DNA from 2 places in the Ferrovibrio sp. GW821-FHT12F09 genome. Region 1 is predicted to be linked to the other one. Evidence: predicted binding sites of a transcription regulator. Region 1 holds the regulator's gene; the other holds the start of a gene.

Region 1 (14,846 bases):
ATCTCGGCCCCGCCCTGCCTGCGCCGGGTGCGTGCGCTGGAGGAGGCCGGCTATATCAAGGGCTATCACGCCGACCTCAACCCGCAGCAGCTCGGCTATGGCGTGACGGTGTTTGCCATGGTGGGCTTAAGCAGCCAGGCCGAGCATGACCTGGTGGCCTTCGAGCAGACCGTGGCCGGCTGGGCCCAGGTGCGCGAGTGTTTCATGCTGGCCGGCGAGAACGACTTCATTTTGAAGATCGTGGCGCGCGACTGGGACGCCTACCAGACCTTCCTGACCAAGGAACTCACCGCGCTGACCAATGTGGCGCATGTGAAGACGGCGCTGACCATCCGCTGCTCGAAAAGCGAACCCGGCGTGCCGGTCGACATGCCGGCGGAGGAACACGCGGCGGAGTGAGGGGTGAAATCCGACGCTTGATCGAACATTTAAAACTTAGCACACGTGCCGTATTCAATAACTATTGAATCTCCAGCTTCATCAGAAGGTCGAGAGAAATTACCGTACATTTGCGCACGGGAATAGCGCGACTGGTCAGCCGAGAAAACCATAAAGTAAGCTTCTTCTACGCATTGAAGAACACCACCCAAAATTACACCGCAAGAATACCCTTCTGTTTTATTGTTTATATTCACGGCTAATGTTTTTTTGTTATCGTCAAATTTGATCGTGTATCGCTTTGCAGAAAAACCAGTGCGCTCGTACTTCTTAGTCTTTTCGTTAAAATGGAAACCATTTGCATCTGTGGCGGTGCAATACATTACGTCAGAGGCATAGGTGTTTGAAGCTGCCAACAGCATGGCGACAGACAGTATGCAGAGCGTACGCATATCCCCCCCTGCCATTTGATCGTGCCTTAAATGTATCGGCGACAAACATTCTGTCGCAAGATCAAATCAATCGACGTCGGAAAATTCAGCGGTATATCGATACATTAAGTGAGACTTTGGAAGCAATCAGGGACAGACTCCGATTGCATCCTTATTCCTCCATTTCCACTCTACGAACGTTTCGCAATGGCATAGCCCAGGGCAAGCCAGTAGAGAAGAAATTCAACGAACTAAAGTAGATGAAACCGGAGGAAGTTGACCGAGCCATTGACCTCAATAGCGAATGGGTCATGCTCTGCAACAAAGATACAGTTTTTGCGATCTATGATGATATGGATAACGTCTGGAGTGAGTTACTAGCGGCTTCTGGCTTGCAGATTTATGAAACACTCACCCACGGCTCCAGTGGCTTCAAAATGGAATCCACCATAGACAAGTAGCATGCTCGTTTAAGCGAGCCCTTTATAAACAGCATTCAATTCTTCTAGCTTCATCATGAGGGGGCGAAGAAATGTTTCTAGAGAATGTTACCGAGTACTTTACCGAATATGTGAAGTGGAACTTTAACGAGTTCTGCAAGAACCCGGCGGAGCCGCGCCTAGCCCTCAATACAATTATTGCAGGCAATCATTTATCTGACTGGCTTAGGGTCGAGAAGGAGAAGCAGGACGGCACCTACTGGTCTCGTGTGCTTATTGGTCAGCACGGAAACGAATTCAAACATAAATACAAAAGCTACTTATCTGCGCATATCCCCCACTATCAGTTGATCTTGGATATTGCGAATGGTGTAAAACACTGTGATCAAGATCCAACAACACCATCTTTGACGCCAGAGCCAGGTAAACACCATGGTGCGCTTTGGGGCAAAGGGAAATGGGGCGATGCAAAATGGCCTACGCCCGGGCGTGTTGTCGTGTCACATAAAGGTGCCCTACTCGACATGCAACCGCTGCTATACGAGACGCTCACCGGGTGGATTGAATTAATTCAAGAGCATGGAGTGTGGAATCCCATGCCTCCACGTCCGCCATATCAATAAGGCCGTTTGGACTCAAACTAATGATAATGAAAGCCATCCTCAACTGACATTACAGTTGAGGGCCTTCGCTAATATTTGAAAATGTTTCGATCTGAATTCAGTCGAATGCATTACTTAACGTCTAAACACGCCAACACGCATTCGAAAGAAAGTTTGGCGTCCCCACGGGGATTCGAACCCCGGTTTGCGCCGTGAGAGGGCGCCGTCCTGGGCCTCTAGACGATGGGGACCCATAAGTCGCAGCGGGCGAAGCCCGCGCGAGGTCGCACCAGATACAGGAGGCCTATCGCGGGCGCAAGGGCTTTCCGGCTTAGCCGGCAAATATGCCCGGTCTGCCAGCGGTTTGGCTGCACCGGCCGGGGGCCGCGCCGGAGTCCCGCCAAGGCCTTGGACCCATGGCGAAATTGTTAAACGAGACGCTTGCATCGGACTCTTGGCTGGGTATAGTGCGCGCCTGCAACCGGCACCCCGCCGGTTGGTCGGTTTCAGGGCCTGCCCGAAGCCGTCGCCGGGTCTCCCGGCCATACCGGATATACCGGCGCCGAGCGGGCGTAGCTCAGGGGTAGAGCACAACCTTGCCAAGGTTGGGGTCGAGGGTTCGAATCCCTTCGCCCGCTCCAATTTCTCTCCCAGACCAGATCAACCACCAGAACGGCCCCGTCCCTGCCGCCGGCCACGCTTTTGTGTCCGCGTTGCCACCCGCCTGCCGCTACACTTGCGCCAACGGCCATCCGGCCGGCGGGAGGACTGAATGCGCGCCTTGCTGATGCGTGCGGCCATGCTGGCTGCGCTGAGCCCGATCCTGATTCTGGCGACGAATGCCATGGCGCAGTCTTCGCCGCCGCCGCTGAATGAACTGGCCCCGAAAGGTCCGGTGCGCGTCGCCATTGCCTATTCGCCGGCGCCCTCGGCGCTCTATGTGGTGAAGGACGGCGAGCGGTTCAAAGGCGTCACCGTCGATCTCGGCACGGCCATCGCGGCGAAGGCCGGGCGGCCGGTGCAGTTCGTGGCTTATGCCTCCACCGGCGAGATCACGGCGGCGGCCGATACGGATGCCTGGGATGTCACCTTCATGCCGCATGATGCGGCGCGGGCGAAGCTGGTGGAGTTCGGCAACGGCTATCACCTGCTGGAGAGCACGCTGCTGGTGGTCGAGCGCGCCAAAGCCGGCACACTGGCCGAGATCGACCGGCCGGAGATCCGCATCGCCGGCGTGGAAGGCACGGCGACGGCGCGGGCGGCGATGGCGCATTTCAAGCAGGCGAAAGTGGTGAGCGTGCGCGGCGTGGATGATGCCGTGGCGCTGGTGCAGGCCGGCGGCGCCGAAGCCATCGGGCTGTCGCGCGAATCCCTGGTTGGCCTGGTGCCGAAGCTGCCGCGCTCGCGCGTGCTGGAGGAGGGTTTCCTCAACACGCTGACCGCCGTCGCCGTGCCGCGCGGCCGGCCGGCGGCGCTGGCTTTCGTCAATGCCGTGATCGAGGAAGAAAAAGCCCGGGGCCATGTGCGCCGCTCGCTGGATGCCATGGGACTGACCGCATCGGTGGTGGCGCCGGCCGGGATGAAGCCGTGACGCGCTATCACGTGCCTGCGGTGCTGTCGCCGCGCAGCCTGGGCGTGCTGCTGCTGAGCCTGGCCGTCTGCTTCGCGGTGTCGGCTGCCGGCGGCGCGATCACCTCGGGATCGGTGAAAAGCTGGTATCCCGGCCTGATCAAGCCGCCGCTCAATCCGCCCGACATCGCCTTCCCCATCGTGTGGACCCTGCTGTTCGCCATGATGGCGGTGGCCGCCTGGCAGCTCTGGCGCCAGGCCGGCTGGCCGCGCGCCCGCGGCGCCTTCACGCTGTTCGGGCTGCAGCTTGGCCTGAACCTCGGCTGGTCGGCGCTGTTCTTCGGGCTGCAGAAGCCGGGCCTGGCGCTGATCGAGATCGGCCTGCTGTGGCTGGCGATTGCCGCCACGATCCAGGCCTTCCGCTCGCATGAGCCGCGGGCGGCATGGTGGCTGCTGCCCTATCTGGCCTGGGTCAGCTTCGCGGTCTACCTGAATGCCGGGATCTGGTGGCTTAATCGTTAAAGCGGCGCTGCACCGATTCAGGGCAGTCCGTACCCGTCCTGCCCGCGATGGATGCAGCGGCCCCGGCTTTTGCCGGTCTGTTCACGAGTCCACGCCTTCGCCGCCATGGCACGAATCCTGCTGATCCTTCCCGTCAGTGACTGACAGAGGAGGATCTCGCCGTGAGCATCAAGCGTCCGCCTGTTTCCGCGACCCCGGCCGAAAAGACCGTCCGCGCCGCCAGCCGTTTCACCCGCCGCACCCTTTTGAAAGCCACGGTTGCCGCCGGCGGCATCGCCGCCATGGGCCCGTGGTTCGTGCAGGATGCGCTGTCGTCGTCCGGCAGCCTGAGCCTGCTGCACTGGGATGACGAGCTGCCCGATCCTGTGATCCCGGATTTCGAGAAGAAGACCGGCATCAAGATCAACAAGACGCCCTTCTCACAGAACGAAGAGCAGATCAACAAGCTGCAGGCCACCGCCGGCATGGGCTTCGATCTGTGCCAGCCGACGCGCGACCGCTCGCCGCAGTTCAAGGACCTTGGCCTGCTGCAGCCCTTCGACACCAACAAGCTGAAACTCGACGGCCTGCTGCCGGCGATGCTGGAAGGCTCGACCAGCGTCTGGACCTGGGACAGCAAGCTCTATCACGTGCCGCATTGCTGGGGCAGCGAGGCGATCTCGTGGCGCACCGACCTGGCCAAGCTGGATTACAAGACGCTGTCCTACGGCACGCTGTGGGACGACGAATACAAGGGCAAGGTGCAGGGCCGGCCGCATTCGCTGCTGCTCAGCATCGGCCTGTGGTGGGACCGCACCGGCAAGCTGCCCTCCAACCGCATGATGGACGCCTTCAAGGACGAGGCGAGCATGAAGAAGATTTACGACCAGATCCTGGTCTTCGCCATCAGCAAGAAGCCGTGGATCAAGCAGTTCTGGGATTCGGCCGACAACACCAAGTCGGGCTTCATGGAAAACGGCGTCGTCATCGGCCAGACCTGGGACGGCCCGGCGCTGTCGCTGAAGAAACAGGGCAAGCCGGTCTCCTACATGGCGCCGCAGGAAGGCGCGATTGCCTGGCTCGACGGCTGGGCCATGCCGACGGGCGCAAAAAACATCGCCCAGGCCTATGAGTGGATCAACTACCTGCATTCGGCCGAGGTCTCGGCCAAGGTGGCGGACGGCTCGGGCTACAACCCGGTGGCCAAGGGCGCCGATGCCCTGCTGTCGGATGTGGCGAAGAAGAACTTCACGGAAGCCTTCCCCGACGACGCCACCACCAAGCTGTGGCATCGCCCGCCGGAGCCCTCGTGGTTCGCCGAGCTGCGCACGCAGTATGCCGAGAAGTTCAAGGCGGCTTAAGTCCATGGCGCCGGCCGCAGGGCCGGCGCCGCTTTTTTCCGATTTGTGATCCGTCCCGCATGACCGCAGCCATAACCCTGGACCATGTCAGCGTCCGTTTCGGCGACTTCACCGCCGTCGATGACGCGTCGCTGGAGATCGCGCCGGGCGAATTCTTTTCCTTCCTCGGCCCGTCGGGCTGCGGCAAGACCACGCTGTTGCGCACCATCTCGGGCTTCGTCGATCCGAGCCAGGGCCGGGTGCTGCTGGATGGCCGCGACATGCAGGGCATCGGGCCCAACAAACGCCCGACCGCGCTGATCTTCCAGAACCTGGCGCTGTTCCCGATGATGAGCGTGGCCGACAACATCGCCTATGGCCTGCGCGTGCGCGGGCTGTCGAAGCGCGAACGCACCAAGAAGGTCGACGCGCTGCTCGACCTGATCGCCCTGCCCGACCAGGGCAGGAAGCGCGTGGATGAACTGTCGGGCGGCCAGCGGCAGCGCGTGGCGATTGCCCGGGCGCTGGCGGTCGAACCCAAGGTGCTGCTGCTGGACGAGCCGCTCTCGGCGCTCGACCTCAAGCTGCGCCAGCATATGCGCAACGAGCTGCGCGCCATCCAGCGCCGCGTCGGCATCACCTTCATCTACATCACCCATGACCAGGGCGAGGCGCTGACCATGTCGGATCGCATCGCCGTGATGGATCGCGGCGTGATCCAGCAGGTCGGCGACGGCCGCGCCGTCTATGAAAGCCCGCGCACGGCTTTCGTGGCCAGCTTCGTCGGCGAGAACAACGCTTTCATCGGCAAGGTGGTCGCGCAAGAGTCCGGCATCGCCACGGTGGAAACGCCGCTGGGTCCGTTGCGCGGCCGCAATGCGCGCGGCCTGGTCAACGGGTCCGAGGCCGTGCTGTTCGTGCGGCCGGAGGTGCTGCGGCCCAATCCGCCGGCCGACCATCAGTGGATTCCCGGCCGCATCGCCGATATCGCCTATGAGGGCAACCTCACCCATGCGACGCTGGCCGCCGGCGAGACGGCAAAAGTCGTGATGACCTTGGCGCGCGCCGATGCCAATGCGGTGCCGGCCATCGGCACCGAGGCCGCCATCGGCTACCGGCCGGAGGATGCGCTGGTGCTGCCGCGCGAAGGCTTCGGGGCCGCCTGACCATGCACAGTTCCCCGCATGCATAGCAGTGTCGGCCACAGCCTGATCCTGGCCCTGCCGCTGGTGGTCACGGCCGGCTTCGTGCTGCTGTCGATCCTGGAACGCCGGCGGCTCGGCGCGCTGGCGCCGGTGTCCTTCTGGCGCCGCAACGGCATCGCCATTTCCAGCTATCTGGTGCTCGCCGTCGGCCTGTGGACCGTGATCATGATCGTGCTGCCGCAGCTCTACATGATCGATCTCTCCCTGCGCCCCAAGCTGCCGCCGGCGCAGACCGGCGGGCCGAAGGATGTCTACACGCTGGAGAATTACCGCTACTTCCTCTACGGCTCGACCACCTCGACGGCGAACTGGAACACCACGCATATCAAGGCATTTTTCCTCACCATCGGCGCCAGCACCGCGGTCACCATCCTCAACTTCATCATCTGCTATCCCCTCGCCTTTTACATGGCGCAGGTCAGCCCGAAGGCGCGGGTGCGGCTGTTCATGCTGCTGCTGATCACGCCCTACTGGGTGAATGAAGTGCTGCGCGCCTTTGCCTTCCGCGTGCTGCTGGGCAGCCAGGGCGCCATCAACATGCTGCTGCTGAAGACCGGGATCATCGACCAGCCGATCGATTTCCTGGGGTTGGATGTCGGGCTCTATGCCGGCCTCGCCTATGCCTATCTGCTGATGATGATGTTCTCGCTCTACAACGCCATCGAGAGCCTGGACAAGAACCAGATCGAGGCCGCCCGCGATCTCGGCGCGCCCTGGTGGTATATCCACTGGTCGGTGGTGATGCCCCATGCCAAGCCGGGCATCGCATCGGGCGCCACGCTGGTCTTCATGCTGAATGCCGGCGCGCTGGCCGCCCCGCTGGTCCTTGGCGGTCCGCGCACCCTGTGGTTCACGCCGATCGTCTACGACCGCTTCTACCAGGCCTTCAACTGGCAGCAGGGCGCCGCCTATGCCTTCATCCTGCTGCTGGCCTGCGTGGTCTTCGTGCTGCTGGTGCTGCGCGTCTTCAAGGTCGGCCTGGGCGAGATCGCGCGATGAGCAGCCGCGGCATTATCAAGCTCTCCACTTGGCTCTACATCGGCCTGTTCTTCCTTTATCTGTTCGGTCCGCTGGCGGTGATGGGTGTCACCGCCTTCAACAGCTCGTCCTATCCGCAGATCTATCCCTTCGAGAGCTTCACCCTGAAATGGTTCGGCGGCCTGCTGAACGACGCCGACATCATGTACGGGCTGCGCAACTCGCTGTGGATCGGTTTTCTGGTGGTGCTGGTTTCCGTACCTGTGGGACTGGCCGGCGCCATCCTGATGACCCAGGTCTATGCCCGCGCGCGCTCGTTCTATTACCTGATCGTGGTGTCGCCGGTGCTGACGCCGGGCGTCATCATCGGCATTTCCACCGTGATCTTCTGGCGCGAGATGACCGGCGCCACCGGCACGCGCTTCCTCTATGACGGCACGCTGATGACCGTGGTGGCGCAGGCGAGCTTCATCTCGGCCTATACCATGCTGATCTTCCTGGCGCGGCTGCAGCGCTTCGACCGCGCCCAGGAGGAAGCAGCGCTGGATCTCGGCGCCAGCCATCCGCAGGTGTTCCTGCATATCCTGCTGCCCTTCATGCGGCCGGCGATCCTGTCGGCGGCGGCGCTGGCCTTCCTGTCGTCCTTCGAGAACTACAACACCACCACCTTCTCGATCCTGGCCGACAAGACGCTGACCACCGTGCTGGCCGGCCGGGTGCGCCAGGGCACCACCCCTGCGATCAGCGCGCTGGCGGTGCTGATCATCGCCGTTACCCTGCTGGGCGCCATCGCCTACGAGCTGGTGAAACGCCGGGAAGAGGCCGCCAAGGCCGCCCGCCTGCGGCTCGCCCAGCAGGAAGATGACCGCAGTCTGACCGGAAACCGGGCTTCCGCGGCGAACTGACCGGCAACACCGCCCGCCCGGCATTGACGCCGCCCCGGCAGGTTCTTAAGTCTGGTCCCATGATCCAGGAAATGAGCCAGCGCAGCCGCGACATCCTGCGGCTTGTGGTCGAGACCTATATGACGACCGGAGAGCCGGTCGGCTCGCGCTTCCTGTCGAAAAAGCTCGAACACCGGCTGTCGCCGGCCAGCATCCGCAACACCATGGCCGATCTGGAAGAGGCCGGGCTGCTCTACGCGCCGCATACTTCGGCCGGCCGCCTGCCGACCGAAAGCGGCCTGCGGCTGTTCGTCGACGGCCTGCTGCAGATGGGCGACCTGACACAGGACGAGCGCAGCTCCATCGAGGGCCGCGTCGCCGCCTCGAACCGCGGCTTCCAGGAAGTGCTGTCCGAGGCCACCGGCGTGCTGTCGGGCCTGTCGGGCCATGCCGGCCTGGTGGTGGCGCCCAAGGTGGACACGCCGCTGCGCCATGTGGAATTCGTGCCGCTGGGTCCGGGCAAGGCGCTGGTGGTGATGGTCTCCGACAACGGCCAGGTCGAGAACCGCATGCTGGATATCCCGAGCGGCTTCACGCCCGAAGCGCTGGCCGAAGCGGGGCAGTTCCTGTCGCAGCGCCTGAAAGGCCGCACCATCGGCACCGGGCGCAGCGAGATCCTGAACGAACTGGAGCAGCGCCGCGCCGAACTGGATCAGCTCTCGGCCCGCGTGGTGGAAGCCGGCCTGGCGGTCTGGGGCGGCGAGCCCGAGCGCGGCACCCTGATCGTGCGCGGCAGCGCCAACCTGCTGGACGACGTGGCGGCCATCGCCGATCTCGAGCGCATCCGCAATCTGATGGAAGAGCTGGAGAATACTGAGGAGATGCTGCGGCTGATCGAACTCACCCAGGGCGGCGAGGGCGTGCGCATCTTCATCGGCTCGGAAAACACCCTGTTCCGCCGCGCCGGCTGTTCGCTGATCGTGGCGCCGCTGCAGAACCAGCAGCAGCGCATCGTCGGCGCCATCGGCGTGATCGGGCCGACCCGGATGAATTATGCCCGCGTGGTGCCCATGGTGGACTTCACCGCCCAGGTGGTCGGGCGGCTTCTCGGTTAAAAAACGGCGGATTATACGCCCACCCCTTTTAAACCGGCCCAATCATCCGTATATCCGGGCCTTCGCATATGCAGGGGCCTCTAACGAGACGCCAAGATGAGCCAGAACGACAACGACCGTATCGAACCCACGCTGCACACCGGCACCCAGTCCGGTGCCGCGCCGCAGAATACCGCTGCCGATTCCGCTGCCGCGCCCGACGACCAGTTCGCCAGGGTGCAGGCCGAGGCCGCCGAGCTGAAGGACCGCCTGCTGCGCCAGGCCGCCGATACGGAAAACCTGCGCAAGCGCCTGGACCGTGAGAAGGAAGACGCGATCAAGTTCGCCTCGGCCAAATTCGCCAAGGATATCCTGAGCGTGGCCGACAACCTGCGCCGCGCCCTGGAGAATGTGCCGAAAGCCGAAGCCGAGGCCAGCGAGCCGGTGCGCAACCTGGTGGCCGGCATCGAGGCGACCGAGCGCGAGCTGCTGAACGTGTTCGAGCGCCATGGCATCGCCCGCATCGATCCCAAGGGCCAGCGCTTCGACCCCAACCTGCATCAGGCGATGTTCGAGATCGAAGACCCGAGCGTGGCCAGCGGCACAGTGCTGCAGGTGATCGCCGCAGGTTACGTGCAGCAGGGTCGCCTGCTGCGCGCCGCCATGGTCGGCGTCTCCAAGGGCGGGCCGCAGCCCGATGCCCAGGCCGGCCAGACGGTCAACACGCAGGCGTAGTTCTTTCGCCGGCTTTTCCCGCACCCGCTGCTAACGATTGCGTCTGTCGTCACACCACTCGACAAATCGCGGCAAACATCCGCGATTGTCAAAAAAACGCAATCTGCCTGACCGATAGTCGCCCGGTGAAACCGGGGGACGGCAGTGGATATGTTCACATCCGAGGCGCTTGAGACGATCGGCACGGTTGCCGTGCCCTTGCCGCCTGTGTCGGCCACCATGCGCTGCGAGGATGTCGACCGCCGCTTCCAGGGCGATCCTGATCTCGGCGCGCTGGCGGTGGTGGACGGCACGCGGCCCGTCGGCCTCATCAACCGCTACGATCTGATCACGCAGCTCTCCCGCGATTACGGCCGCGCGCTCTATGCCAAGAAGCCGGTGGCCGACCTGATGGACCGCAATCCGCTGATCGTGGATGCCAGCATCAGCGTCGACAAGCTGGAGAGCCTGATCGCCGACGAGCATCAGAGCGCGCTTTTGCGCGGCTTCATCGTCACCCGCAGCAACCGCTATTACGGCGTCGGTACGGCGCTGTCGCTGCTGCAGCTCGGCATGGCGCGCAGCGAGCGCCGCAACCGCGCGCTCGACCGCGCCCGCCAGCAGGCCGAGGAAGCGTCACTGAGCAAGACGCGTTTCCTGGCCAATATGAGCCACGAATTGCGCACGCCGCTGAATGCCATCATCGGTTTCGCCGAGATCATCCATAAGGAAATCTTCGGCCCGCTGGGCAACACCCGCTATGGCGAATACGTCAACGACATCCTGTCCAGCGGCCAGCATCTGCTGGGCCTGATCAACAACATCCTCGACATGTCGAAGATCGAAAGCGGCAGCTGGCGTATCCAGCCGGAAATGACCGATCCGGTGGAAATCATGGAAGCCTGCATCCGCACCTTCCGCGAACGCGCCGAAGGCCGCGGCGTGTTCATCTCCATGGCCGTCGATGCCCGGTTGTTCGAGGGCTTCGTCGACCGCCAGGCGCTGCGGCAGATCCTGCTCAACCTGATTTCCAATGCGGTGAAATTCACCCCAAGCGGCGGCCGTATCGAGGTCGGCGCGAAGCCGGCCGACACCGGCGGCTTCCATATCTGGGTCAGCGATACCGGCATCGGCATCGCGCCCGAGCATATCCCCACCGTGCTGGCGCCCTTCGGCCAGGTGGAAAACGACCTGACCCGGCAATACGAAGGCACCGGCCTCGGCGTGCCGCTGGTGAAATCCCTGATCGAGATGCATGGCGGGCGCTTCGAGATTCACTCCGTGCCGGGTGAAGGCACCACCATCCGCGCCCTGTTCCCGCCGCCGCCCGGCGAAGCGCAGGCCGGCGGCGTCATGGCGGCGCTGACGGGCGGGTCACCCGCCGCAAGGTGAGATTGATGCGGCCGCCGCCGGGCAGCAGGCGGCTGGTACCCGGCATCACCCGGTCGATACCGTGATAGGCCAGCCGCGCGGCGCCGCCCAGCACCAGCACATCGCCCGATGCCAGCTTGAAGGATCGCGTCGGATCTTTCCGCGCCGTACCGCCGAGGCGGAACAGCGCATCGTCGCCCAGCGAGATCGACACCACGGGCGCCGTCATCGCCGCCTCGTCGCGATCCTGGTGCAGGCCCATCTTCGCCTGCCCGTCATAGCGGTTGATCAGGCAGCATTCCGGTGCATGGTCGTAATCGGCCACCGCCCACCAGATCGAGAGAATCTCGTCCGGGATCGCCGGCCAGGCCTGGCCGGTCTGCGGATGCTGCGGAATATAGCGGTAGCCGGCATCCTTGTCAGAATACCAGCCCAGGCTGCCGGCATTGCTCATCGCCACGCTCATCGCCTTGCCGGTTTTCGGCATCGTGGCGTGATAGGGCGGCGCGGCCTGCAGCAGCCCGAGCACGGCCTCGGTCAGAGCACGCTGGCGCGTCCGGTCGAGCAGACCGGGAAACAGGCGGAAACCATCAAGCGACTCGCGGGCGGGCATGCCCCTGAATCTGGCGCACGCCTGCCCGCTGTCTAGCCTCAGGCCAGGTCGGCCGACTGGATGCGCTTGACGCCGGCAGTCTTCATGGCGGTCCAGGATTTCGCCAGCGAGCCCTGCGCGTCGATGCCACGGCAGGCATCCTCGATCACATAGGTCTCGAAGCCCTGCTTGCGCGCATCCATGGCCGTCCAGGCGACGCAGAAATCGGTGGCGAGGCCGACCACGAAGACGCGCTTGATGCCGCGCTGCTTGAGATAGCCGCCCAGCCCCGTCGTGGTCTTGCCATCGGCCTCCATGAAGGCCGAGTAGCTGTCGACATCCTTGTGGTAGCCCTTGCGGATCACCAGCTGCGCATGCGGGATGGCGAGATCCTTCACCAGCGAGGCGCCTTCGGTGCCCTGCACGCAATGGTCGGGCCACAGCACCTGGCTGCCATAGGGCAGCTTCACGGCTTCAAAGGGCTTCTTGCCCGCATGCTGCGAGGCAAACGACACATGGTCGGCGGTATGCCAGTCCTGGGTCAGCACCACATTCTGGAAGCCCTTGGCGATCTTGTTGATCAGCGGCACGATCACATCGCCCTCCTTCACCGCCAGGCTGCCGCCCGGCACGAAGCAGTTCTGCACATCGACCACGATCAGCACGCTCTTGCCGCCGGCCGAAACCTTGCCGGCCGCAAAGGCTATGCCGCTCGATCCCAGCAGCCCGGCCGAGAGCGCCGCTCCACCCAGACCCATCATCATCTGACGCCGATTGACCATGACGCACCCCCGCGTTTGTTGCTTGGCTGGGCCTAGCAAACGCCGTTTGTATGTAGACGTCCAATGCTTTTTTCGCTGCCCGGTTTTTCGGCGGACTGCCCGCGGCGTCAGCCGTTTTTGCGCGCCATCCGCCAGGAATGCCCGCTGTAAACGAACAGCGCGCCCCAGATGCAGGCAAAGGCGACGGCATGCACCATGGTGAAGGCCTCGCCCCACAGCAGCACCGCCAGCAGGAACTGCAGACTCGGCGACAGATACTGCAGCAGGCTCATGGTGGCGACGCTGAGCCGCCGCCAGCCGGCCGCGAACAGCACCAGCGGCGCCGCCGTCACCGGACCGGCCAGCAGCAGCAGGACATGCGTCCAGCCATCGGCAACGCCAAACGTGCCGGTCCCTGCCGCGCCGAGCCAGAACAGGTAGCCCAGCGCCACGGGCAGCAGCACCATGGTCTCGACGGTCAGGCCGATCAGGCTGTCGACGGGGAAGCGCTTGCGCAGCAGGCCGTAGAACCCCCAGGTGGCGGCGATCATCAGCGACAGGTAGATGGCCGAGTCGGCGGTGCCGACCAGCAGCACGGCGACGCCCAGGCCGGCCAGGCCGAAGGCGCCCCACTGCACGCGGTCCATGCGCTCCTTCAGCACCACGCGGCCGAGCAGCACGGCGAACAGCGGATTGATGTAATAGCCCAGGCTGCAGGCCATCACCTGGTTGCGGTCGATCGCCCAGACGAAGATCAGCCAGTTGATCAGCAGGAACACCGCCGTGCCGGCCAGCACCAGGCGTAACTTTGGCGTAAACAGCACCCGCAGCCATTCGGCCCGTTTGCCAAAGGCCAGCACCAGCCCCAGGCAGAGCAGGCAGGACCACAAAACCCGATGGGCGTTGAGTTCCAGCGTGGGCACCCCGGCGGCGCCGGCGGCCTTGAAATAAATGGGTGAAATTCCCCAGAGAAAATAACCACCTAGACCGCAGGCCACGCCGGCCCAGAGGCCAGGCGCGGCAGCCGGGGGCATGGCAGTGGTCGGGGGGACGGGCGGAATCGGCGCGGCGGTACTCTTGGACATCGGTTCCAGGGGGTCTTTCAGGGTTTCCTCGGTCAGGGCCGGCGGCCGGAAAACCCCGGCTGCGCCCTGTTTTTCTGGACATTTTTTCGGTCCACCCGTTGCGGGACGGGGGGGCTCCTCTTACATACCCCGCGAACGCTTGAACCAAAAGGGGTCCGCCCCGGCGCTTCCTGCCGAAGGCCGTCTCGGATCGCCGCATAAAGGAGTGAGACTATGGCCAAAGTCATTGGCATCGACCTGGGTACCACCAATTCCTGCATCGCCATCATGGATGGCAAAAATCCGAAAGTGATCGAGAACGCCGAAGGCGCGCGCACCACGCCGTCGATGGTTGCCTTCTCCAAGGACGGCGAGCGCCTCGTCGGCCAGCCGGCCAAGCGCCAGGCGGTCACCAATCCGGAAAACACGCTCTTCGCCGTGAAGCGCCTGATCGGCCGCGCCTACAGCGATGACGCGACCCGCCGCTTCACCGAAATGGTCCCCTACAAGGTGGCCAAGGGCGACAACGGCGACGCCTGGGTGGAAGTCCAGGACAAGAAATACAGCCCGAGCCAGGTCTCGGCCTTCATCCTGCAGAAGATGAAGGAAACCGCCGAGAGCTTCCTCGGCGAGACCGTCACCCAGGCCGTCATCACCGTGCCGGCCTACTTCAACGACGCCCAGCGCCAGGCGACGAAAGACGCCGGGCGAATCGCCGGCCTTGAAGTGCTGCGCATCATCAACGAGCCGACGGCTGCGGCGCTGGCCTATGGCCTCGACAAGACCAGCGACGGTAAGAAGATCGCCGTCTACGATCTTGGCGGCGGCACCTTCGACGTCTCGATCCTGGAGATCGGCGACGGCGTCTTCGAAGTGCGCTCGACCAACGGCGACACCTTCCTCGGCGGCGAAGACTTCGATC
Region 2 (14,846 bases), 810 kb from region 1:
ACCAGCGCGAGGCCGCCTTCCGGCCGTTCACCCGGCTGGAAAGCTCGCGCAACCGCGAGACCGGCGGCACCGGGCTGGGACTGACCATCGCGCAGGATGTGATCCAGGCCCATCGCGGCCACATCGAACTGGGCGATGCCGAAGCCGGTGGCCTGCTGGTGACAGTGGTGCTGCCGCACCACGCGTAAAAAATAGCGACGCGGCGCTCAGGCCGCCTGCTCTTCCGTCCGCTGCAGGCCCACCGGCAGCAGCACTTCCACAGTAGTGCCCTTGCCGGGCTCGCTGGTGATCTGCAGGCTGCCGCCCTGGATCTCGGCGAACTTGCGCGAGATCGGCAGGCCGAGGCCGGTGCCTTCAAAGCGTTTCGACAGCGCATTGCTGATCTGGCGGAAGGGCTGGAAGGCCAACTGGATTTCGGCGGGCGTCATGCCGATACCAGTATCGGATACCGCAATGCGCAGCTGGCCGGCCATATCGCGGCGGGCGCTGAGCGTCACAGTCCCGCCCTGCGCCGTGAACTTCACGGCATTCGACAGCAGGTTAAGCACGATCTGCTTGGTCTTGGTCGCATCGAGCGTGCCCATGCGGCCGCCTGCCATGTCGAAATCCGACATGAGCATGACGCCGGTTTTCTCGGCGCGACAGATGGTCAGACGCAGGCTATCGCTCAGAATATCCTGCAGGTCGCAGTATTCGGCATAGAGATTCTGCTGGCCGGCCTCGATCTTGGCGAGATCCAGGATATCGCTGATGACGCCCAGAAGATGCTGGCCGCTGCTGCTGATGTCTTCCGCGTAAGCCTTGTAGCGTTCGCTGAGCGGCCCCATCAGCTGCGTTCGCATGATGTCGGAAAAGCCGATGATGGCATTCAGCGGCGTGCGCAGCTCATGACTCATATTGGCCAGGAATTCCGATTTGCTGTGGCTGGCGCTTTCAGCTTTGCGCCGTTCGTCTTCGGCCACGCGCAGGGCGTCCTGGGTCAGATGATACTGTTCCTTCAGGTCTTCCGCGGCCTTGCGCAGCGCGCTGGTCGCCATATGCACGCAGGCATAGGCCGAAACACCCAGCATGCCGCCCAGCAGGGAGAGGATCAGAACGCGTTCGAGCAGGGGGCGCAGGCTTTGCGCCACCACCACACTGCCCACCACCCGCGGCCCGGCGATGATCGGCGCGGAAACATCAAGGATCGGCCAGGGCGGCAGCTCGCCGATGGCAACGACCTCGGCCCCGAGATCGTCGTAGACATACTGGCGGGTGTCGCCATCGGGAGCAGCGAAGAGTTCGACGATCTCACCGACGCGATGATTGCTGTAGCGCCAGGTATCACCCTGGACATAGGCATAGAGCGCGACCTGGCGGGCCGAGAAGCGCGCCGACAGCGCCTGGATGGCGATCTGATCGAAATAGGCAATCGTGCCATAACCGGCGGGCACCGCGATGGCGACCAGCACGCCGACCCAGATGGCGATGCGGCGCAGGATGCGCCGGATGCGGTCTGTTCCGGTTTCAGCCATACGACATCACGGCGATGGTTCGGCGCCATTGGCACGTACGACGGCCTGGCCGGCCGGCGTCGCGATATAGTTGGCCATGATGAGCGTTGCCGGCGTGGCGGTCTGCAGCACCAGCAGGCAGACCGACAGCGGCAGGGGATAGGAGCGGTCTGCAATCGACTGCGGCGCCGGCAGAACGCCATCGAGCGCCACCGGCGTCAGGTTCAGCTTTTCGGCGCGGACCTGGAGCAGCGTGGTGATGGCCAGCGAGCCGGCCGTCTTCTGGGCAAATTCGGCATTCTCCTGATCGGTCGCGCCGACCGGAATGCCGCTGCGCCGGAAGGCGGCGGCAAAGGCCGGTTCCAGCGCGGGGATGGCCTTCACCAGATAGGGATTCTCCGAACCGGTGCGCGAGCGCAGGATCACCTTCAGTGGCTGGCCATCGGGCCAGCGTGGATCGGCGGCGCTGTAAATCGCGGGCAGTTCATCGCGGGTCAGACTGAAGGTTCCGCTGCGCGAAGTGGCGAAAATCAGCGCCGTGGTCATGCAGGCGGCGGTGCGGATGCCGGCGGCGTTTTCGTCCGGCGTCGCCTGGCGGGTCGCAATCGCAACCTCGATGGCGCCGGCAGCCAGCGCCTTCAGGCCGCCCGTAGTGCCGAGACTGGGAAGCACCTCGGCCTGGATGGCGGGATACGCGCGCTCGACCTGTTCGCCGACAACGCGCATCAGCGCCAGACCCATGCCGGTGCCGCCGATGCGGATTGTGTCGGTGGCACGCGCCGGGGCTGCCGCCAGAAGAGCGGACATCAGCAGCAGGAAAAGACGAAAGGACGGGGCGCTAAGCATCGGAATGTTGCTCGCTGTAATCGGCTGCCGTGTTAGTAGCAGTGAAAACCGCGCGTTTCCGCTTACTTTTCAATAACAACCCCCGCGATCATCGCCGGGCGCGGCAAATCGCGGAAATCAAGCGCCCCATACCATCGCATCTGGAGGGTTTTTGCCCGGCCTGCCTGTATCGGCGGACAGGTCCGGCACGCTCCGAGGATCGGCGCGCCAAAGGATTGCAGGCGACGCCGCAGCGCACGGCGTCGCCTGGATACGAGCGGGTCTTACTTGGGCTGAGGGACGATACGCAGGTAAGGCTTCGGCGCCTTCCAGCCGTCGGGGTATTTCGCCTTGGCGTCGTCGTCGCTGACCGAGCCGGCGATGATGACATCCTCACCCGGCTTCCAGTCGGCCGGCGTCGCCACCTTGTGCTTCGCCGTGAGCTGCATGCTGTCGATCATGCGCAGGATCTCGTCGAAGTTGCGGCCCGTGGTCATCGGGTAATGCAGCTGCGCCTTGATGGTCTTGTCGGGCCCGACGATATAGACCGTGCGCACGGTGGCATTGTCGGCCGCCGTGCGGCCCTTCGCGCTGTCGCCGGATTCTTCGGGCAGCATGTTGTAGAGCTTGGCCACCTTCAGGTCGTGATCGGCGATCAGCGGATAATCCGGCAGGAAGCCAGTGACATCCTTGATGTCGCCGACCCAGCGCTTGTGATCGTCGACCGGATCGATGCTGAGGCCGGCCACCTTCACATTGCGCTTGTCGAATTCGGGTTTCAGTTTGGCCACGGCGCCGAGCTCGGTGGTGCAGACCGGGGTGAAGTCCTTCGGGTGGCTGAACAGGATGCCCCAGCCGTCGCCGATGAAGTCATGGAATTTCAGCTTGCCGACGGTGCTGTCAGCCTCGAAATCGGGTGCCTTGCTGCCGATGCGCAGACTCATGGGGATTCCCTCCGGGTTTCTGGAAAGGACCTAAGCTAGGGCAGAGACCCGCCGCTGAAAACCGAAGAATTTTTGTCAGTCCGGCGGAGGATTTTATGCGCGCATCGTTTATGCGAATTTTCGCTCCAGCCAGAGCGCGAAACCGACCGCCAGCGCGCTCATCACCGCGCCCCACGCCATATCGACCACGGTGACGCTGAGCGGCCAGCCGCGCGTGGTGGCCTGGTTGGTCAGGTCATAGGCGCCATAGGCGACGAGGCCGAAAAAGGCGCCGTAGAGCATGGCCTGCGGCAGCGGGTCGCCATCCTGCAGCGCCGGCCGCAGCACGAAGACCAGCAGGCCCAGGCCATAAAGCACATAGAAAGCGATGGCGGCCCACCAGACCGGCGTGTCGTTCAGCAGGCTGCCGAGCCGGGGCCGGTAGAACAGCTTCGTCGCCAGACCGAGCCAGAACGCATCCAGCACGGCCATGGCGGCCCACATCCCGGCGGCGGCGATGACCAGCGATTTCGACATGGGCGGACTCCTCAGGCTGCGCTGCCCATGATGTAGACCGAATGGCCAATAGAAAAGGCCCGGTGTTTCCACCGGGCCTTTCCCAACTCTGCGAGCAGAGAGCGTCGGACTTAGAAGTCCATGCCGCCCATGCCGCCCATGCCACCCATGCCGCCGCCGCCCGGCATGCCGCCGCCGGCCGACTTCGGCTCCGGCTTGTCGGCAACCATGGCCTCGGTGGTGATCAGCAGGCCGGCCACCGAAGCAGCACCCTGCAGCGCGACGCGCACGACCTTCGTCGGGTCGATGACGCCGGCCTTCACCAGGTCGGTATACTCTTCGGTCTGGGCGTTGAAGCCCCAGCTGGTGTCCTTGGACTCCAGCAGCTTGCCGGCGACCACGGCACCGTCAACGCCGGCATTCTCGGCGATCTGACGGACCGGAGCCTGCAGGGCGCGGCGGATGATTTCCACGCCATGCTTCTGGTCGGCATTGTCGACCTTGACCTTGTCGATGGCGCGGACCGAGTACAGCAGCGCAGTGCCGCCGCCCGGAACGATGCCTTCTTCAACCGCGGCGCGGGTCGCATGCAGCGCGTCGTCAACGCGATCCTTGCGCTCCTTCACCTCGATCTCGGTGGCGCCGCCGACCTTGATGACGGCCACGCCGCCAGCCAGCTTGGCCAGACGCTCCTGCAGCTTCTCACGGTCGTAGTCCGAGGTGGTTTCCTCGATCTGCGCCTTGATCTGGCCAACGCGGGCGTCGATGTCCTTCTTCTTGCCGGCGCCGCCGACAACGGTGGTGTTTTCCTTGTCGATGGTCACCTTCTTGGCGGTACCGAGCATGGCGAGCGTGACGCTCTCCAGCTTGATGCCGAGATCTTCCGAGATCAGCTGACCGCCGGTCAGGATCGCGAGATCTTCCAGCATCGCCTTGCGGCGATCGCCGAAGCCCGGCGCCTTGACGGCCGAGACCTTCAGGCCACCGCGCAGCTTGTTCACCACCAGAGTCGCCAGGGCTTCGCCCTCGACGTCTTCGGCAATGATCAGCAGCGGACGGCCGGTCTGCACGACGGCTTCGAGAACCGGCAGCATCGCCTGCAGGCCCGACAGCTTCTTCTCATGCAGGAGGATGAAGGGGTTCTCCATCTCGCAGAGCATCTTCTCGGCATTGGTGATGAAGTACGGCGACAGGTAGCCGCGATCGAACTGCATGCCCTCGACGACGTCCAGCTCGGTCTCCAGGCTCTTCGCCTCTTCAACCGTGATGACGCCCTCGTTGCCGACCTTTTCCATGGCCTTGGCAATCATGTTGCCGATTTCATGGTCGCCGTTGGCCGAGATGGTGCCGACCTGGGCGATTTCCTTGGCACCCGAGATCTTCTTCGAGCGGGTCTTGAGGTCTTCGACGATCTTCTCGACGGCGAGGTCGATGCCGCGCTTCAGATCCATCGGGTTCATGCCGGCGGCAACGGCCTTGGAGCCTTCGCGCACGATGGCCTGGGCCAGCACGGTGGCGGTGGTGGTGCCGTCGCCGGCCTGGTCATTCGCCTTCGAGGCCACTTCGCGCACCATCTGGGCGCCCATGTTCTCGAACTTGTCAGCCAGCTCGATTTCCTTCGCAACCGTCACACCGTCCTTGGTGATGCGCGGCGCGCCGAACGACTTGTCGAGCACGACGTTGCGGCCCTTCGGGCCCAGCGTCACCTTGACGGCATCGGCGAGGATGTCGACGCCACGCAGCATCTTGCCACGGGCATCGGCGCCAAAACGAACGTCTTTAGCAGCCATGAGACTATCTCCTTAAATCTTTTGAATGGGGGCGCTGATTAAGCGGCCTTGGACTTCTTGGCGGGGGTGCCTTCGATGATGCCCATGATGTCGGATTCCTTCATGATCAGGAGATCCGTGCCATCGAGCTTCACCTCGGTGCCCGACCACTTGCCGAACAGCACGCGGTCGCCGACCTTGACGTCGAGCGGCTGGACCTTGCCAGCCTCATCGCGGGCGCCGGCGCCGACGGCGATGATCTCGCCCTGCATCGGCTTTTCCTTGGCGCTGTCCGGAATGATGATGCCGCCAGCCGAACGCTCTTCCTCGGCCACGCGCTTTACCACCACGCGGTCATGCAGCGGACGAAACTTCATGCGATCCTCCATATGTATCTGTCGCATCGAAAAATTCGGAAACCCAGAAATTCGCCGTTTTCAGGCAAAATCTCAAAGTTGTTAGCACTCCCCTCGGGAGAGCGCCAGACACTTAAGCAGGGCATCGCCCCCCGTCAAGGAGGCATGCCCGATTTTCGCCATAAATTTTCATGACAGCCGGATCCCCGCGCCGGGCGAAGCGCCCGGCGCGGGAGCAAAGGCTACGACGCCTTCAGCAGGTTGAGCGCGGGCAGCGGGCCGCCGGGGAACTGCATCAGCGCGGCGCCCTGGGCCAGGGGACCGAGATCGACGGGCGCGAAGCCGAGCCGCTCGGCCAGCGCCGATACTTCGGTCCGCGCCGCCGCATCGTCACCCGAGAGAAAGACCACGCGGTTGCCGCTGCTCTCCCGCGGGTCGCGCGCCAGCAGCGCCGCCGGCAGGGTGTTAAAGGCCTTCACCAGACTCGCGCCCGGCAGCAGACCGGCCAGCACGGCGCTGGAGGTGCGGCCATCCAGGTCGGCGAGCTGGAAGCCAGGCTGCACCACCGGATTGTTGCTGTCGATCACGATGCGGCCATTCCAGTCCGGCAGGCCGGCCAGCGCGGCCGGCAGCTGCGCCCAGTTCACCGAGATGAAGACGATCGCGGCGGAAGCCGCCTGCTGCACGGTGCCGGCGCGAACCGTGGGGCCGAGCGCGGCCACGGTGTCGCGCAAGGAGTCCGGCCCGCGGCTGTTGCTGAGGATGGCGTCGATCTTCGCCGCCGCCAGTCGCGTGGCGAAAGCCTGTCCGATGGCCCCGGCGCCGATGATGCCGATGGTGCTGTTGCTGATGCTCTTGGTCATGACACGATCTCCATTCCGTTCAGGATTTACGCGGCGAAACCGCCATCGATGCGCAGATTGGCGCCGGTGATGTAGCTGGCGTCCGGGCCGGCGAGATAGGCCACGAAGCCGGCAATCTCATCGGGTGCCGCGTAGCGCTGCAGCGCCGTAAGGCCGCGCACGGTCTCGGCAAACGGGCCCGAGGCCGGATTCATGTCGGTATCGGTGGGGCCCGGCAGCACGTTGTTCACCGTGATGCCGCGCGGACCGAGATCGCGCGCCATCGCCTGGGTCATGCCGGCCACCGCGCCCTTGGTCAGCGCATAGACCGAGATGCCGGCATAGGGGACATATTCACTGTGGATGCTGCCGATGTTGATGATGCGGCCACCCTGCTGCATGTGGCGCGAGGCTTCCTGCGCGGCGACGAAGGCACCCTTGATATTGACCGCGACCAGGCGGTCGAAATCGGCGAGCGGGATTTCGCCAGTGACGCCCTGCGCCGCCGTGCCGGCATTGTTGACCAGGATGTCGAGCCGGCCGAAGACGGCGACGGTTTCATCGACCGCCGCCTTCACCGCAGCGGCATCGCCGGCATCGGCCCGGATGGCGCGGGCCTTGCCGCCGACCGCGGCGATCATCTGCACGACCTCTTCGGCCTTCTGCGGCGAGGCGCTGTAGGTGACTGCGACCGCCGCACCTTCGGCGGCGAGACGCCTGGCGATGGCGGCGCCGATGCTGCGCGAGCCGCCGGTGACCAGGGCGACCTTGCCGGTCAGGGTTTGGGGGGAGGAAGGCTGGGTGGACATGATGAATGCTCCGTAGGGTGGATGGTGGTGACGGAGCAGAGGGTAGGCGCGTAATTCCCTTTGAATTAGCCGGTAATTATGTAAATTACTTTCAAGTATTCCTTGAAAGTGTGTTGCCATGGAAACCTTGGCCAATCTGGAATCCTTTGTGCGTAGCGCGGAACTCGGCAGTTTTTCTGCCGCCGCGCGTCGCCTGGGCCTGACGCCGGCGGCCGTCAGCCGCAATGTCGGCACCCTGGAAGCCAATCTGGGTGTGCGGCTGTTCCAGCGCAGCACGCGCCGGCTGACCCTGACCGAGTCCGGCGAGCGCTTTCTGCAATCGGTGAGTGGCGGACTGGACAGCATCCAGGCGGCGATTGCCGGAGTCAGCGCCGAAACGGCGCAGCCGGCCGGCCTGCTGAAGGTGAGTCTGGCGCCAGGCTTCGGCGCCGATTACATCCTGCCGCTGCTGCCCGGCTTCCGCGCGCGCTATCCGCTGGTGACGCCGGAGTGGCAGTTCGAGAACCGCGCGGTGGATCTGATCGCGGAAGGCTACGATGCGGCCATCGGTGGCGGCTTCGCGCTGACGCCGGGCATCGTGGCGCGCGAACTGGCGCGCGCGCATATCGTCGCCGTCGCCGCGCCGGCCTATCTCGCCGGCCGCAGTCTGCCGCAGACGCCGGCCGATCTTGCCGCCTGCGACGGCATCGCCATGCGCTCGGTGCAGACCGGCCGATTGCGCAGCTGGGTGATGCGGGACAGCAAAGGCCGCGAAGCCGAGCCGCAGATGAACACCGCCGTCATCCTGAGCGATCCATCCTCCATGTGCCGCGCCGCCCTGCTGGGCCTGGGCGTGGCGATGCTGGCCATTCCGGATGTGCTGCCGCATCTGGAACGCGGCACGCTGGTGCGTCTGCTGCCCGACTGGCATGCCGATGTGGGTCCGATATCGCTCTACTATGCCAGCAAGACGCTGCTGCCGGCCAAGACCCGCGCCTTTGTCGATTTCGTGATCGAGCAGTTCCGCCGCCAGGACCTGGCTCAAAGATTCTCTGCCCGCTGACGCGCGCGGGCGGTTCTCCGCATGCCGACACGCATGCTAGGCTGCCCGCCTCTCATCACAGGGGCCCGGCATGATCACCGTCCATCACCTGAACAACTCCCGTTCGCAGCGCGTGCTCTGGCTGCTGGAGGAACTGGGCCTGCCCTACCAGGTGGTGCGCTACGAGCGCGGCGCCGACATGCGCGCGCCGGCGGCGCTGCGGCAGATCCATCCGCTCGGCAAGTCGCCGGTGATTTCCGATGGCGATATCACCATCGCCGAGACCGGCGCCATCGTCGAATACCTGATCGAGACCTACAGTCAGGGTAGACTGATCCCGGCGCCGGCCACGGCGGAGAAGCGCCGCTATACCTACTGGCTGCATTATGCCGAAGGTTCGGCCATGCCGCTGCTGCTGCTCAAGCTGATCTTTCTGCGCCTACCGAAAAACGTGCCGGGCCTGATCCGGCCGATCATCAAGATGGTGGCGGGCAAGGCGCAGGCGACGCTGATCGACCCGCAGCTCGCCCAGCATATGCGCTACTGGTGCGACGAATTGACGAAGAACGGCGGCTGGTTCGCCGGGCCGGACTTCAGCGCCGCCGATATAATGATGAGCTTCCCGCTGGAGGCGACCGCCTCCCGCGTCGGCCTCGATGACACTTACGTGCCGATCCGCGACTTCCTCAACCGCATCCACGCGCGGCCAGCCTATCAGGCTGCGCTGAAAACCGGCGGTCCCTACGAACTGTTGAAATAAGGCTTTTGCGATGTCGGACCTGACCAAGCTGCCTTTTGCCGACCTGATCGGCCTGCGCATCATCAGCGTGGCGCCCGACAAGGTGCTGGCCGAACTGCCGGTGACGCCGGACCTGTGCACACGGCCCGCCGTGCTGCATGGCGGCGCGGTGATGGCCTTTGCCGACACGCTGGGCGCGGTGGCCACGGTGGCCAATCTCACGGACGGCTTCAGCACCACCACCATCGAAAGCAAGACCAACTTCTTTGCAGCGATTCCCGCCGGCGATACGGCGAAAGCCGAATGCACGCCGCTGCATCGCGGCAAGACCACCATGGTGTGGCAGACGCGGATCACGCGCGGCGACGGCAAGCTGGCCGCCGTGGTGACGCAGACGCAACTGGTGCTGAGCCCCCGATAAACAGAGTCCGGCCGACATGACCATGACCCTCGACGACCTGCCCACTCCCGCCCTGCTGCTCGACCGCACGCGGCTGATGCGCAATGTGGCGCGCATGCGCGAACGCGCCGCCCATCTGAAGGTGACCCTGCGACCGCATCTGAAGACGGCGAAATCGGTGCGCGTGGCGCTGATGTGCCACAATGGCGATCCCGGCCCGATCACCGTGTCGACTCTGGCCGAGGCGGCTTACTTCGCCAAAGCCGGTTTCCGCGACATCACCTATGCCGTGCCCATCGCGCCGCAGAAACTGGAGCAGGTGGCCGCCATCATGAAGGATGGCACCGACCTGAAGATCATCACCGACCATATCGCCGTGGCCGAGGCCATCGCCGCCAAGGGCGTCGCGCTGGGCGTCAGCTTCCGCGTGCTGATCAAGATCGACTGCGGCCTTGGCCGTGCAGGCATTGCACCCAACGCGCCCGAACTGCTGCCGCTGGGCCAGGCACTGTCGCAGCCGGGCGCGAATCTCGCCGGCGTGCTGACCCATGCGGGCCATTCCTACGGCGCGAAAAGCATCGCGCAGATCGAGGAGATCGCCGAGTCCGAACGCACGGCCGTAATCCTGGCCGCCACACGCCTGCGCGAGGCCGGACTGTCCTGTGCGATTGTTTCGGTCGGCTCCACGCCGACGGCGCTGTTTGCCAAACATCTGGACGGCATCACCGAGATGCGGCCGGGCAATTTCGTCTTCTTCGACCTGTTCCAGGCCGCTCTGGGCAGTTGCAGGATGGAAGACATCGCGGTCAGCGTGCTGGCCTCGGTGGTGAGCCATCACCACAGCCGCAACCATCTGCTGATCGATGCCGGCGGCCTGGCGCTGTCGAAGGACACCGGCGCCAATATGCACAGTCCCGGCACCGGCTATGGCCGCGTCTGCCGGCCGGCCGGGGCCCTGCCGCTGGATGGCCTCAACATCCATGACGTGCACCAGGAGCATGGTCTGCTCGGCGGGCCGCAGATGCCGCCGGTGGATTTCGCCGCCTTTCCGCCCGGCACGAGGCTGCGCGTGTTGCCCAATCACGTCTGCATGACCGGCGCGATGTATGATCGCTATTATGTGACCGATGGCGGCAGCGAAATCGTCGCCGAATGGGACCGTGTGAACGGCTGGTAAGTTAAAGCGGTTGCATGAACCCTGTCTTTCCGGTTGAGTATCTTCCGGGGGAAACGCTCTAGGCATGTCCGGGATCATCGACACTGCATCCACCGAACCCGCTGCCGCTCCGGCAGATCGCAAGCCCGACTCCCGCATCACCTTCCATCAGGTCGTGCCGATCAACGGCGTGGTCACCCTAGTCAATGTCAGCGCCGTCGCCCTGCTGCTGTCGAACCAGATTCCGCTTCCCTGGCTGGCCGCCTGGTGGCTGCTGCATGGCGTGACCATGATCGCCATGCTGGTGCGCTGGCGACTGGGCCATGGCATGCGGCGCCAGGGCAGCGAGAAACGTTCGGCGCGGCTGCGGCAGTTCGATCTGGCGAGCGCGGCCGTCTCGGGCGCGGCCTGGGGCGTGTCGTCGCTGTTCCTGCCGCATCTGACTTCGGAATATCAGCTGCTGCTGGTGATGGTGGCGGCCGGCATGATCGCCGGCTCGGCCGCCACGCTGGCGGTGGTGCCGCAGGCGGCGCTGGCTTTCATGCTGCTGATCGCCGTGCCCTTCATTACGCATTTCCTGCTCACCGGCACCGGGGTCGGCGCCGCCATGGCGGTGGTCTCATCGCTGTATACCGCCGCGATGATCCTGACCAACCGCATCGTCAACGGCGTGATCCGGCGCAATCGCCGTCTCTATGAAGAGAACAGCGCGTTGGACGCCCGCATCCGCGCCGTTCGCGCCGAACTGCTGGACATCGCCGAAAGCACCGAGGCCTTCGCGCTGATCGACAGCACCGGCCGGCTGCAGCTGTGGAACCGGCGCCTGCCAGCGGTGCTGGGCCTGCAGGAGGCGCAGCTGCAGCGCGGCCGCGACCTGGACGGCCTGCTGCGCGATGCCGGACTGGCCGAGGCGTTGCTGACCAGCGAGATCGCCGGCGGCACCCTGCAGCTGCCGAATGGCCGCTGGGTGCAGATCGGCCATCGCGCCACGCCCCAGGGCGACCGCGCGCTGATCGTGATCGACGTGACCGAGCAGCAGCAGGCCGCCAGCCAGCTGCAGCAGCAGAATGCCCGTCTGGAAGAGCTGTTCCGCGAGGTGAGCCTGGCGCGCGATGCGGCGCTGCGCGGCAGCCAGGCAAAATCGATCTTCCTGGCCAACATGAGCCACGAGCTGCGCACGCCGCTAAATGCCATCATCGGCTTTTCCGACATCGTGCAGAAGAAGATGTTCGGCGAGGCCTGGGAGAAATACGACGAGTATCTGGCCGACATCAACGGCAGCGCGCGCCATCTGCTGGCGGTGATCGACGACATTCTCGACCTGGCGCGCATCGAGGCCAACCAGATCGTGCTGAACGAACAGCCGGTGATGCTGGACGAGGAACTGCCGGTCTCGGCCCGCCTGGCCGCCTCGCATTACGGCCGCGAAGCCAAAGCCGTGAGCGTCAGCGTGCCGCCGGATCTGCCGGCGCTGCATGCCGATCCGCGCCTGGTGCGCCAGATCATGATCAACCTGATCGGCAATGCGCTGAAATTCTCGCCGCCCGATGTGCCGGTGGAAGCCCAGGCGGCGCTCCACACTGGCACGAATGAACTGGTGGTGACCGTGCGCGACCGCGGCATCGGCATCGCGCCGGAAGATCACAAGCGCATCTTCGAGGCCTTCGAGCAGGCCGACAGTCAGCTGAGCCGCAATTACGGTGGCGTCGGCCTGGGACTGTCGCTGGTGCGCGCTTTCGTGCTGGCCCATCACGGCCGCATCGCCATCGACAGTGCGCCGGGCCAGGGCACCGCCATCACCGTGTTTTTCCCGGCCTCCCGCACCGAGATGCCGGCCTGACGCCGGATTGCGGCTGGTGAGCGCCGTCACAGTTTGCAGGGCCATTTGCCGCAGGCGTAAATTCGCGCTGGTCATCAGGGGAACGATGCTGTATCCCCTGCCGCGCGTTACACATTCGAACCCGTCCTGTCGTCAGGACTCTCATCTCCGGTTGAGTGATAACGCAAAACAGCCACCATACAGCGATGTCGAACCTGCCTCCTGATAGCGCGAATCCGCGCGTCGAATCCCATGCCGCGGCTTCCGCCGCGGGCCATGGCGCAGGCGCGACGAAGACGCAGCAGATCCAGGGCGGACCGCCGTTCCGGCAGAGCTTCCAGCAGATTCTGCTGATCAATGCCGGTGCCACCGTCTGCTTCCCCACCGTCACCGCGCTGCTGCTGCGGGAACAGGTGCCCGAGAATCTGCTCTTGGGCTGGTGGCTGCTGCATATGCTGTCGGCCTGCATCATCGTGGCGGACTGGTCCATGCGCCAGCGCGTGCGCCACGAGGCACAACCGCGCTGGCAGATGCCGGTGGAAATTTTCGTTGCCGGGTTTGCCGGCTGCATCTGGGGCCTGAGCGCGCTGGCGTTGCCGCTGATCGATGCCGAGGGACAACTGCTGCTGATCGCGGTGGTCGCCGGCGTGATCGGGGCCTCGGCGCCGGCGCTGTCGCTGATGCCGCTGGCCGGCGCCACCTTCATCATCTGCATCGCCCTGCCCTATGCAGTGCATTTCCTCAGTGTCGGCACCACGATCGGCTATGGCCTGGCCGGGCTGCTCTGCGGGTATGTAGCGGCGATGATCGTCGCCAACCGCGTGGTCCATCGCATCATGGTCCGCAACTGGCGACTCAATCGCGAGAACAGCGGCCTGTACGACCGCATCCGCCGGGCCCAGGACGAATTGCTGGATGTCGCCGACAGCAGCGAAGCCTTCGTGTTCTGCGATGCCGCCGGCCGCATCCAGCTGTGGAACCGCCGCTTCCAGGCCCTGCTCGACCTGCCTGAAGACGACCTGCACCGCGATGCGCCGCTGGCGCCGCTGCTGCAGCGCGCCGGGTTGCCTGAAGACCTGCCACAGCGGTTGCACCAGGCGCCGGTCGGACAGAGCCGCCCGGTGCTGGAACTGCCCAACCACCGCTGGGTGCGCGCCAGCCTGCGCCGTCTGCCCGATGGCGATGCGGCGCTGATCCTGATCGACATCACCGAGCAGCAGCAGCAGAACGCGCAGCTGGAGGAGCTGTTCCGCGAGGTGAGCCAGGCGCGCGACACCGCCCTGCGCGCCAGCCAGGCGAAATCCGCCTTCCTGGCGCATATGAGCCACGAGCTGCGCACGCCGCTGAATGCCATCATCGGCTTTTCCGACATCATCAAGCGCAAGATGTTCGGTGCCGACTGGGTGCGCTATGACGACTATGTGGGCGACATCCACAGCAGTGGCACGCATCTGCTTGGCATCATCAACGACATTCTCGACCTCGCGCGCATCGAGGCCAACCAGATCGTGGTGCAGGAAGACATGGTGGATGTGGCCGAACAGGCCGCCACCTGCATCCGGCTGGCGGCGCAGCAGTTCGGCCGTCCGCCGGAAAGCCTGGTGGCGGAGATTCCAGACGACCTGCCGATGCTCTATGCCGATGCGCGGCTGCTGCGCCAGATCATGATCAACCTGATCGGCAACGCGCTGAAATTCTCACCGCCCGAACTGCCGGTTGTCGTCGGCGCGCGGCTGCAGCCGGCCAGCAACGAGATCGAACTCTGGGTGCGCGACCGCGGCATCGGCGTGGCGCCCAAGGACCAGGCGCGCATCTTCGATCCCTTCGAGCAGGCCAATACCAAGCTGAGCCGCAATTACGGCGGCGTCGGACTGGGCCTGTCTCTGGTGCGGGCCTTCGTGCTGGCCCATCAGGGCCGTATCAGTATCGACAGCGCACCGGGCCAGGGCACCACCATCACCGTCGCCTTCCCGGCCACACGCACCGGCGGCACGGCCTGAACTTCGTCAGGCGGCGGCAACCGCCAGGCGCTGGGCCGCCTGGGCGCGGCTGCGGCGGCGGGTGAGCCAGCGCTGCTCCTGCGGATCCCACAGAACGGCATAATCGGCCAGCATCATACCGGTGACCATCTCGGCGAATTCGGCGCGCTCGATGGTGCCGCGCTGGAAATCGAAGCCG

What was found. The regulator HrcA, encoded in region 1, represses chaperone genes, less so after heat shock. The targets are predictions, from matches to a motif close to GTTAGCACTCNCCNNNGGNGAGTGCTAAC.
Region 2: the regulator HrcA is predicted to act here: its motif matches at 5,984-6,012, upstream of AC1ROB_RS04150 (co-chaperone GroES).

What each region holds. Positions count from the first base shown of each region.
Region 1 covers NZ_JBXAPZ010000001.1:1,593,655-1,608,500, reverse strand. The annotation lists gene AC1ROB_RS08000 (Lrp/AsnC family transcriptional regulator) at 1-399, shown strand, start outside; gene AC1ROB_RS07995 (hypothetical protein) at 429-830, opposite strand; gene AC1ROB_RS07990 (hypothetical protein) at 1,070-1,270, shown strand; gene AC1ROB_RS07985 (hypothetical protein) at 1,342-1,872, shown strand; tRNA gene AC1ROB_RS07980 (tRNA-Glu) at 2,027-2,102, opposite strand; tRNA gene AC1ROB_RS07975 (tRNA-Gly) at 2,418-2,492, shown strand; gene AC1ROB_RS07970 (transporter substrate-binding domain-containing protein) at 2,624-3,442, shown strand; gene AC1ROB_RS07965 (TspO/MBR family protein) at 3,439-3,942, shown strand; gene AC1ROB_RS07960 (extracellular solute-binding protein) at 4,104-5,282, shown strand; gene AC1ROB_RS07955 (ABC transporter ATP-binding protein) at 5,342-6,427, shown strand; gene AC1ROB_RS07950 (ABC transporter permease) at 6,446-7,465, shown strand; gene AC1ROB_RS07945 (ABC transporter permease) at 7,462-8,349, shown strand; gene hrcA (heat-inducible transcriptional repressor HrcA) at 8,409-9,443, shown strand; gene grpE (nucleotide exchange factor GrpE) at 9,540-10,157, shown strand; gene AC1ROB_RS07930 (sensor histidine kinase) at 10,308-11,528, shown strand; gene AC1ROB_RS07925 (alpha-ketoglutarate-dependent dioxygenase AlkB family protein) at 11,488-12,120, opposite strand; gene pncA (bifunctional nicotinamidase/pyrazinamidase) at 12,159-12,881, opposite strand; gene rarD (EamA family transporter RarD) at 12,989-13,894, opposite strand; gene dnaK (molecular chaperone DnaK) at 14,159-14,846, shown strand, end outside.
Region 2 covers NZ_JBXAPZ010000001.1:784,685-799,530, reverse strand. The annotation lists gene AC1ROB_RS04180 (ATP-binding protein) at 1-188, shown strand, start outside; gene AC1ROB_RS04175 (sensor histidine kinase) at 207-1,514, opposite strand; gene AC1ROB_RS04170 (PstS family phosphate ABC transporter substrate-binding protein) at 1,521-2,339, opposite strand; gene AC1ROB_RS04165 (peroxiredoxin) at 2,603-3,262, opposite strand; gene AC1ROB_RS04160 (DUF2177 family protein) at 3,371-3,778, opposite strand; gene groL (chaperonin GroEL) at 3,889-5,547, opposite strand; gene AC1ROB_RS04150 (co-chaperone GroES) at 5,586-5,903, opposite strand; partial or broken gene AC1ROB_RS04145 (NADPH-dependent F420 reductase) at 6,125-6,757, opposite strand; gene AC1ROB_RS04140 (3-oxoacyl-ACP reductase family protein) at 6,772-7,533, opposite strand; gene AC1ROB_RS04135 (LysR family transcriptional regulator) at 7,652-8,575, shown strand; gene AC1ROB_RS04130 (glutathione S-transferase family protein) at 8,646-9,314, shown strand; gene AC1ROB_RS04125 (PaaI family thioesterase) at 9,325-9,714, shown strand; gene AC1ROB_RS04120 (alanine racemase) at 9,731-10,870, shown strand; gene AC1ROB_RS04115 (sensor histidine kinase) at 10,935-12,689, shown strand; gene AC1ROB_RS04110 (sensor histidine kinase) at 12,875-14,668, shown strand; gene AC1ROB_RS04105 (DUF2336 domain-containing protein) at 14,675-14,846, opposite strand, start outside.